One region of the Lysinibacillus sp. LK3 genome, then DNA from elsewhere that is predicted to be linked to it. Evidence: riboswitches for the same ligand, from Rfam matches in the RefSeq annotation. Region 1 holds a riboswitch; the other holds the start of a gene.
The links. A riboswitch is a leader RNA that binds a small molecule or an ion and turns the genes downstream of it on or off. The one in region 1 is predicted to bind FMN.
Positions count from the first base shown of each region.

Region 2: it holds a riboswitch for FMN, as region 1 does, so the genes downstream of both, VK91_RS04815 (ECF transporter S component) here and ribE (riboflavin synthase) in region 1, are expected to answer to the same signal.

Region 1 covers NZ_LDUJ01000001.1:188,266-191,988, forward strand. Annotated here, with positions in the region: gene VK91_RS00890 (YibE/F family protein) at 1-391, opposite strand, end outside; gene VK91_RS00895 (YibE/F family protein) at 388-1,512, opposite strand; FMN riboswitch at 1,733-1,858, shown strand; FMN riboswitch at 1,975-2,100, shown strand; gene ribE (riboflavin synthase) at 2,300-2,938, shown strand; partial or broken gene ribB (3,4-dihydroxy-2-butanone-4-phosphate synthase) at 2,963-3,580, shown strand; gene ribE (6,7-dimethyl-8-ribityllumazine synthase) at 3,608-3,723, shown strand, end outside.
Region 2 covers NZ_LDUJ01000007.1:84,043-87,765, reverse strand. Annotated here, with positions in the region: gene VK91_RS04820 (hypothetical protein) at 1-1,148, shown strand, start outside; FMN riboswitch at 1,292-1,477, shown strand; gene VK91_RS04815 (ECF transporter S component) at 1,695-2,282, shown strand; gene VK91_RS04810 (sodium-dependent transporter) at 2,502-3,723, shown strand, end outside.

The sequences.
Region 1 (3,723 bases):
CACCAATCTGCACAAAATTAACACCAATGTAGAGAGAAAAGATGCTGATTTCTTCAGTTGATTCTTCGCCAAACCCTTGGATCATCGACTTTTCCGTTACAAAGGTAATAAAGAGTAGTAACATACCTATCGTCACCATCGTCGAGATAAAGGCTGTAATGGTTTTACTGTTTGTTTTATTGATATAGAAAAGACTAATACAGCTAATGACCGTACAGGCAATAAACGTCAAGATGATGGGGCTATTTTTAGGGTTTGTCATTAAAAAAATGGTGACAAAGAGCACACCAAAGTTTAGGAATAAAGAAAGAAATGAGCGTATCCCCTGTCTACCGCCGACAAGTACCATTAACACGAATAATATAACTGCTAATAAGACGACAACATTCATCCTTGAACCCTCTTTCGATTAATGAAAAATATAGCGGTATACTGACTGATAGGAATCGTAAGGACAACACCAATACCCCCTGCTAAGGCACGGGCTAATTCTAATGAAAGATTTAAGGACAATGTAAGCCCTAATGTGGAAGAATTTTTTAAATAGAGAATAATCATAGGTATGGAGCCGCAAAGGTAGGCAAAGAATAAGATACTTGTAATGGTACCCATAATATCTTTACCGATTTCATGTCCCGAAGATTTCAGAGCCTTGACAGAGATTGTAGGATCTTGCTCGTATAAAGCAAAAATTGAGGAAGCCATTGTAATAGAAACATCCATTACTGCCCCAAGTGAGCCAATAAATAAACCTGCCATAAAGACGGTACGATAGGGACGTGTTAAAAATTGCATTTCTTCATAACGAAGACCATTTTCACCTGTCAACCACATTACAATAGAGCTTATGATAAGCGCTATAACAGTGCCTAAAAGTGTGGACACGATGGCTACATATGTTTTTGTATGCAATCCACTAATAAGTAGTAGCGAAATAATCGTAAATAGCAGAGCGCAAATGCCGCTGACTAATAACAGGCTTACGCCCCCATGCTTCACATAAAGATCTAATGCGAATGATAAAATCACAGCATTGACACTCAAACTAATGATAGAAAATAAGCCTTGTCTTTTACCTACAATAAGTAGGGCAAAAATAAAAATCCATGCAATCATTACCATGGTTTGATCTCGTTTTAAATCGAGAATGGTTCCTGTTAAAACAGATTCTGTTGTGCGATCATCTAGCGTGACAAAGATTTCATTTCCTACATGGTATTCTTGATCAAAAGCACCAGACGAAGAATAGTCATTCGTCAAATGAATGAATTGCCCCTTATGCTGACCATTTTTGATAATGGCCATAATCTCCTGTGTAAACAAAAAATCCTCATTTTCATACATATCTGTCATCGGTTCTGATGCTGTTACATCCACTTGCGTTATTTCCGCTATCGGTCGATCATAAAATTGTTCGTTATGATGTACGAAAACGATCGAAACCCCACAACAGAGTGCTAATAGGGCATAGAAAATAGCTTGTTTAAAAGGTATATTTTTAAAAAATGTCAAGTAAATGACCTCCAAACTGCTAGACTGAATAGTCACTTGTAAAGGAACGTTTTTTTGATTAAGAAGTTCCATAAACAGGTTAAATGTCATCATTTTAATAACATCTTTTACATTTTTCAAGTCGAGTCAAAGCTGTTTAAAATTTATGCTTCGAAAAAAATTTAAAAAGAAGGATGGATAATATAATAAAATAGTGTTATCGTAAGACTAGCTAAATAAAAATATTCTTCGGGGTAGGGTGAAATTCCCGATCGGCGGTGATGAAGCAATTCAAAGTCCGTGAGCGCAAGCTGATTTGGTGCAAATCCAAAACCGACAGTTACAGTCTGGATGGGAGAAGGGTAAAAATGCGAACTTTTTAAATTGATTCTAATTTAGAAGGTTTATTTGACTATGCATTTATTACAAAACTTCCCAATCATCTTGTGGGAAGTTTTTTTATTTAGCCACAATCGAATAGAAGATGTTCTTCGGGGTAGGGTGAAATTCCCAATCGGCGGTGATGAAGCAATTCAAAGTCCGTGAGCGCAAGCTGATTTGGTGCAAATCCAAAACCGACAGTGATAGTCTGGATGGGAGAAGAACGAGTGAGATGACAGTCTATGAAAAAATTGTTTTCAAATAGGCTTATTTGTTGATGTCTTATACTCCCAAAACCCCTTTGATGTAAAGGGGTTTTTATTTTTTATTGCTAACGAGAGAAGGGAGAAGGATAAGGCACAAAAATAGGTAGATCAACTTTAAAAGTTAAGGATAGAAGTGCTAATAAAGTAGAGTAGGTGATGGAATGTTTACAGGACTTGTAGAGGATATTGGTATCATAAAAGCCTTGCAAAGTGATCGGGACAGTATGAAAATTACGGTTCAATCAGCCAAGATAACGGAGGATGTCAAGCTTGGTGACAGTATAGCGGTCAATGGAGTTTGTTTAACGGTGACAAATTTCACACAACAGCAGCTTACGATGGATGTTATGCCTGAAACAGTCAAAGCAACAAATCTACAGCAGCTGGCAATAGGTGATTCTGTTAATTTGGAGCGTGCCATGCCTGCTAATGGGCGATTTGGTGGCCATTTTGTTGCTGGTCATGTTGATGGAGTCGGCAAAATTTTGCGAAAACGTCCAGTAGCAAACGCCGTTTATATTGATATCGAAATGTCAGAGGAACTAACCAACTTTTGTATTCCAAAGGGTTCCATAACAATTGATGGCACAAGCTTAACCCTTTTTCATGTTGAAGCCAAGAGTGTCACAATTTCACTTATTCCTCATACTTACAAAGAAACCGTTTTAGGTATGAAGAGGGTTGGAGCAATCGTTAATATCGAAACCGATTTAGTTGGAAAATACATTATAGGGCAATTAAAAAAGGGGCAAACAACGCCAGCTATTACAAGAGATTATTTAGCACAACATGGTTTTTAAATCACAGAATAGGAGTTGATCATCGTGCTACATTCAATTGAAGAAGCCATAGAGGATTTAAGGCAGGGCAATATGATTGTGGTGGTTGATGATGAGGATCGAGAAAATGAAGGAGATCTTCTGGCACTCGCTGAATTCATCACACCAGCAACAATCAACTTTATGGCAACCAATGGTAGAGGTTTAATTTGTACGCCGATTTCGCAGCAGCTTGCACAAAAGCTAGATTTATATCCAATGGTTCAGCACAATACAGATAACCATCAAACCGCATTTACGGTAAGTATCGATCATGTAGAAACAACGACAGGGATTAGCGCCTTTGAGCGTGCGCTAACGATACAAAGAATGATAGAAAAGCAAGCTAAGCCAACTGATTTTCGTCGACCAGGCCATATTTTTCCGTTGATTGCGAAAGAGCAAGGCGTGCTGGAACGGAGAGGGCACACGGAGGCCACTATTGACCTAGCGAAGCTTTGTCATAGCGTACCTGCAGGTGTTATTTGCGAAATTATGGGTGATGATGGGCATATGCTTCGGTTTGAAGAACTAACAAATTACGCTGCACATCATGGCTTAAAAATGATCTCGATAGAAGCATTGGTTGCTTATCGTAAACAATTATCCACTAATAAAACTAAAATTTCTATGTAAAAAGGAGAAGGAACAATGGGTCAAACATTTGAAGCACAATTAATTGGAACGGATTTGAAAATTGCAGTAGTAGTGGGTCGTTTTAATGAGTTTATTACTAGCAAATTATTGGATGGGGCAATGGATGGTTT
Region 2 (3,723 bases), on a different contig from region 1:
AAGAAGCGATACAACAACCTATAGAGAATGAAGAAGCACAACAAGCAAGTAAATCTTTAATACAAGATGAACGACCATCACGATTTAAGTTCCGAAAAATGCCGATTTTTACGAGTGTAGCAGCAGTTTTCGCGATAACGGTACTCGTTGGCTTCATGTTCATGAATAATGACGCTAGCCAAAAAGATCTAGCTAGTACGCCAGAAACGGCTAATTACTCTACGTTACAGGAAGATCGTTCTGCTAAAGAGGCAGCTACCCAGGATGAGGCACTTCAATCCAGTATTGTATCGGAGCATGAGCGTATGCTATCTTTACGGTCGTCTGTCTATGAGGAAGATGTGAAAGATGCTGTCGTTTTCCGTATTGGTTTGGCAGGACGCGATGCAGAAAGTGTTCCAATGACATATGTGATACCAAATGAGCGTGTAGCAACTGATTTTGGAACAGAAAAGCCTTCTACCCTACAGATGTATGAAAAATATGCTCCTCAAATAGATGAAGAAGCCAAAGGGTTTACGGATTATCATCCTTTTAAAGGTGAACTGAAGGAGAAGGAAGACAAGCTTGTCCACGTATTACCAAAGGACAATGACTATGATGTTGCATCAGCTACCGTTAATGAATACAAAGGGACTTTAGAGGATACCTTCTCGGATTCTGAATATACGGAAGTTGAGATTCAAAATGAAGATGGCACACCTTATGAGTTTTCTCAGGAGGGTGAGCCAAGTCAAGCCATGTCATTAACAAACGCCAAGCATTTTAATTATTATTTATACCAAGATGGTAGTGGGGCAGAATATCTGTCACCAGATTTCCGTCAAACATTTGCTAATGTTACAGAGGCACTTACACTAATGAAAAACAAAAATGATGATGTTTATGTAACAGTCGTTCCTGAAAACGTAACATATACCGTGAAAGAGGAAGCAGAAGGTGTAGTCGTAACATTCGATATTCCCTTAGATTTAGCATCGATGGAGCCAATTCGCGCTACCCAATTAATTGAAGCTATGATGTTAACTGCTGCTAGCTTTGACCAACAATTACGCTTGGATAATGTGGTCCAAGAAAGCTGGGAAGGATTCGATTTAAAAACGTATTTGCCAAAGCCTGTGGGGCCAAATAAACAATATATGCCTTAGTCAAAATCAAAAATGGAGCATTCCTGTAACATGGAATGCTCCATTTTTACAATACTTACAAATCTAATCGGAATTTTTTAAGCAGAACTATTTACTTTTTCTTAATAATTAATTATAGTAAGGTTGTAGTATAAAATAATATGATTCATCTTCGGGGCAGGGTGAAAATCCCGACCGGCGGTAATAGAGTGGTGAACCGTTAATGTTTCCATTAACTCGAATGGTTTATGCTTCGCTCTTCAGCCCGCGACCTGTGCAAATTTATTTGCATGGCTGACTTGGTGTGATTCCGAGGCCGACAGTTAAAGTCTGGATGGGAGAAGATGGAGGTACGATCGTCATTCATTGTTATGAAATAAACTATGACCGAGCGCTTTTTTTGTATGGCTTTTTAAACAGTGCTCAAAAATAGTTTAAATTGACGCCTATTCGTCATGCCTTTCTCCCTTGTGCTCTTTATGCATAAGGGTTTTTTCGTGCTAACAATTGAAAGATCGTCACCTTTCTTCTTGCGAGATTGAATCAGCAAAGAGGAGAGAGTTTTCTATGAAGAAAAATGTTAAACTTCAATCGTTTATTACGATTGGCATGCTGAGCAGTATTTCGTTTTTATTAATGCTTTTTAATTTCCCAATTCCACCATTCCCAGCATTCTTGGAAGTCGACTTTAGTGATATGCCTGCATTAATAGCAGCCATCACAATGGGGCCTGTAGCTGGTATTTTAGTAGAATTATTTAAAAATGTATTGGATTGGATTTTCTCTGGAACGCCAACAGGTGTGCCAGTAGGTCATATTGCCAACTTTGCAACAGGTATTTTATTTATTTTGCCTGTAAGCCTTATTTTTAATCGCTTTAAAACAATTGCTGGTCTTGTTGGAGGTTTAGCGACAGGAACAGTCGTAATGGCAGTAGGGATGAGTATTTTAAACTACGCAGTATTTTTACCGATGTACACATACTTCTTAGGAATGGAACCTGTTGTAGGTGACTCACTTTATAAAATGATTATCGCTGGGATTTTACCATTTAACATTGTGAAAGGTATTTTATTAACGGCTATTATGGCGTTTTTATTTACAACTATGCGCAAGTGGATCGACCGCCAGCGTTCTATCTATATAACAAAATAATTTTTACTAACCTCGGGTGAACATACCTGAGGTTTTTTGTTGGAAGGAATGATGGATAGGGAAAGGTGTGAAGAAAAGAAAGGCAAAACTAACGGATAAATATAGAAAAAAGTAATGGGGTAAAAAAGCTAACTAGTACTTTATAATTATAACCTAGTCGAAAGCTATATTTTCATGTAAAATAGAGAAGAGTTTAGAATGTTTGAGGAGTTTGAAGAGATGAGTGGAAAAAAAGGACAATGGTCTAGTAAATTAGGTTTTATTTTAGCATCAGCTGGTGCGGCGATCGGACTAGGGGCAATTTGGAAACTTCCCTATGTAACAGGACAAAGTGGTGGAGGAGCATTTTTCCTTATCTTTGTGTTATTTACCTTGTTAATAGGACTACCGATGTTATTGTCCGAGTATGTTTTAGGACGTGGTACACAATCCGAGGCTGTAACAGCGTATAAAAAAATTGCTCCAACTAAGCCAGGATGGGCCTGGATTGGTCGAATGGGCGTGCTAGGCTGTTTTTTATTATTAACTTTTTATAGCGTTGTTGGAGGTTGGATCTTTATTTATAGCGGGCTAGGTGTAGCTGGCGCGGTAATTGATCCAGCAGTAGATCCTGCTGAATTATTTGGAAAAATTATAGGCACGCCTTGGATTACGCTAGTTGGTCTAGTGTTGTTTACATTAGCCAACGTACTTGTGATTTCATTAGGTGTACAAAATGGGATTGAAAAGGCCAATAAATGGATGATGCCGTTACTTTTCATAATGTTTATTGTCCTTGTTGTGCGTGCAGTTACATTAGATGGGGCAATGGAAGGGGTAAAATTCTTCTTATGGCCTGATTTCTCGAATATTACGGGTAAGGCATTATTAGAAGCCTTAGGGCAATCGTTCTTTGGGTTAGCAGTAGGTTTTTCTTGTCTAGTTACATATAGCTCTTATCTAAAAAAAGATGTCAGTCTTCCGAATTCAGCGGGTTCTGTAGTGCTGTTAACCGTGCTTGTTTCATTTTTAGCAGGTTTAGCGATTTTCCCTGTTGTGTTCGCCTTTGATTTAGAGCCAGCAGCGGGTCCAGGTTTGCTATTTATGGTGCTACCAACAGCATTTAGTCAAATGCCATTTGGTGAAGTGTTTTTAGCCATGTTTTTATTGCTATTTTTATTTGCTACATTAACGTCATCATTTAGTTTATATGAGATTATCGTCGCGGCATTTATGGAGCATAGTCAGAAATCGCGTCCAATGTGGACACTTTTACTTGGTATAGTCGTGTTTATTGCAGCCATTCCAGCAGCGCTTTCTTCGAGTGTTTTATCGGATATAATGATTTTTGAGAAAAGTATCTTTGATGCAACCGATTTTTTAGTGTCGAATATCATGCTTCCGCTAGGGAATTTATTCATTGCTATTTTTATTGCCTATGTAGTGGATAAAGAATTTGTGA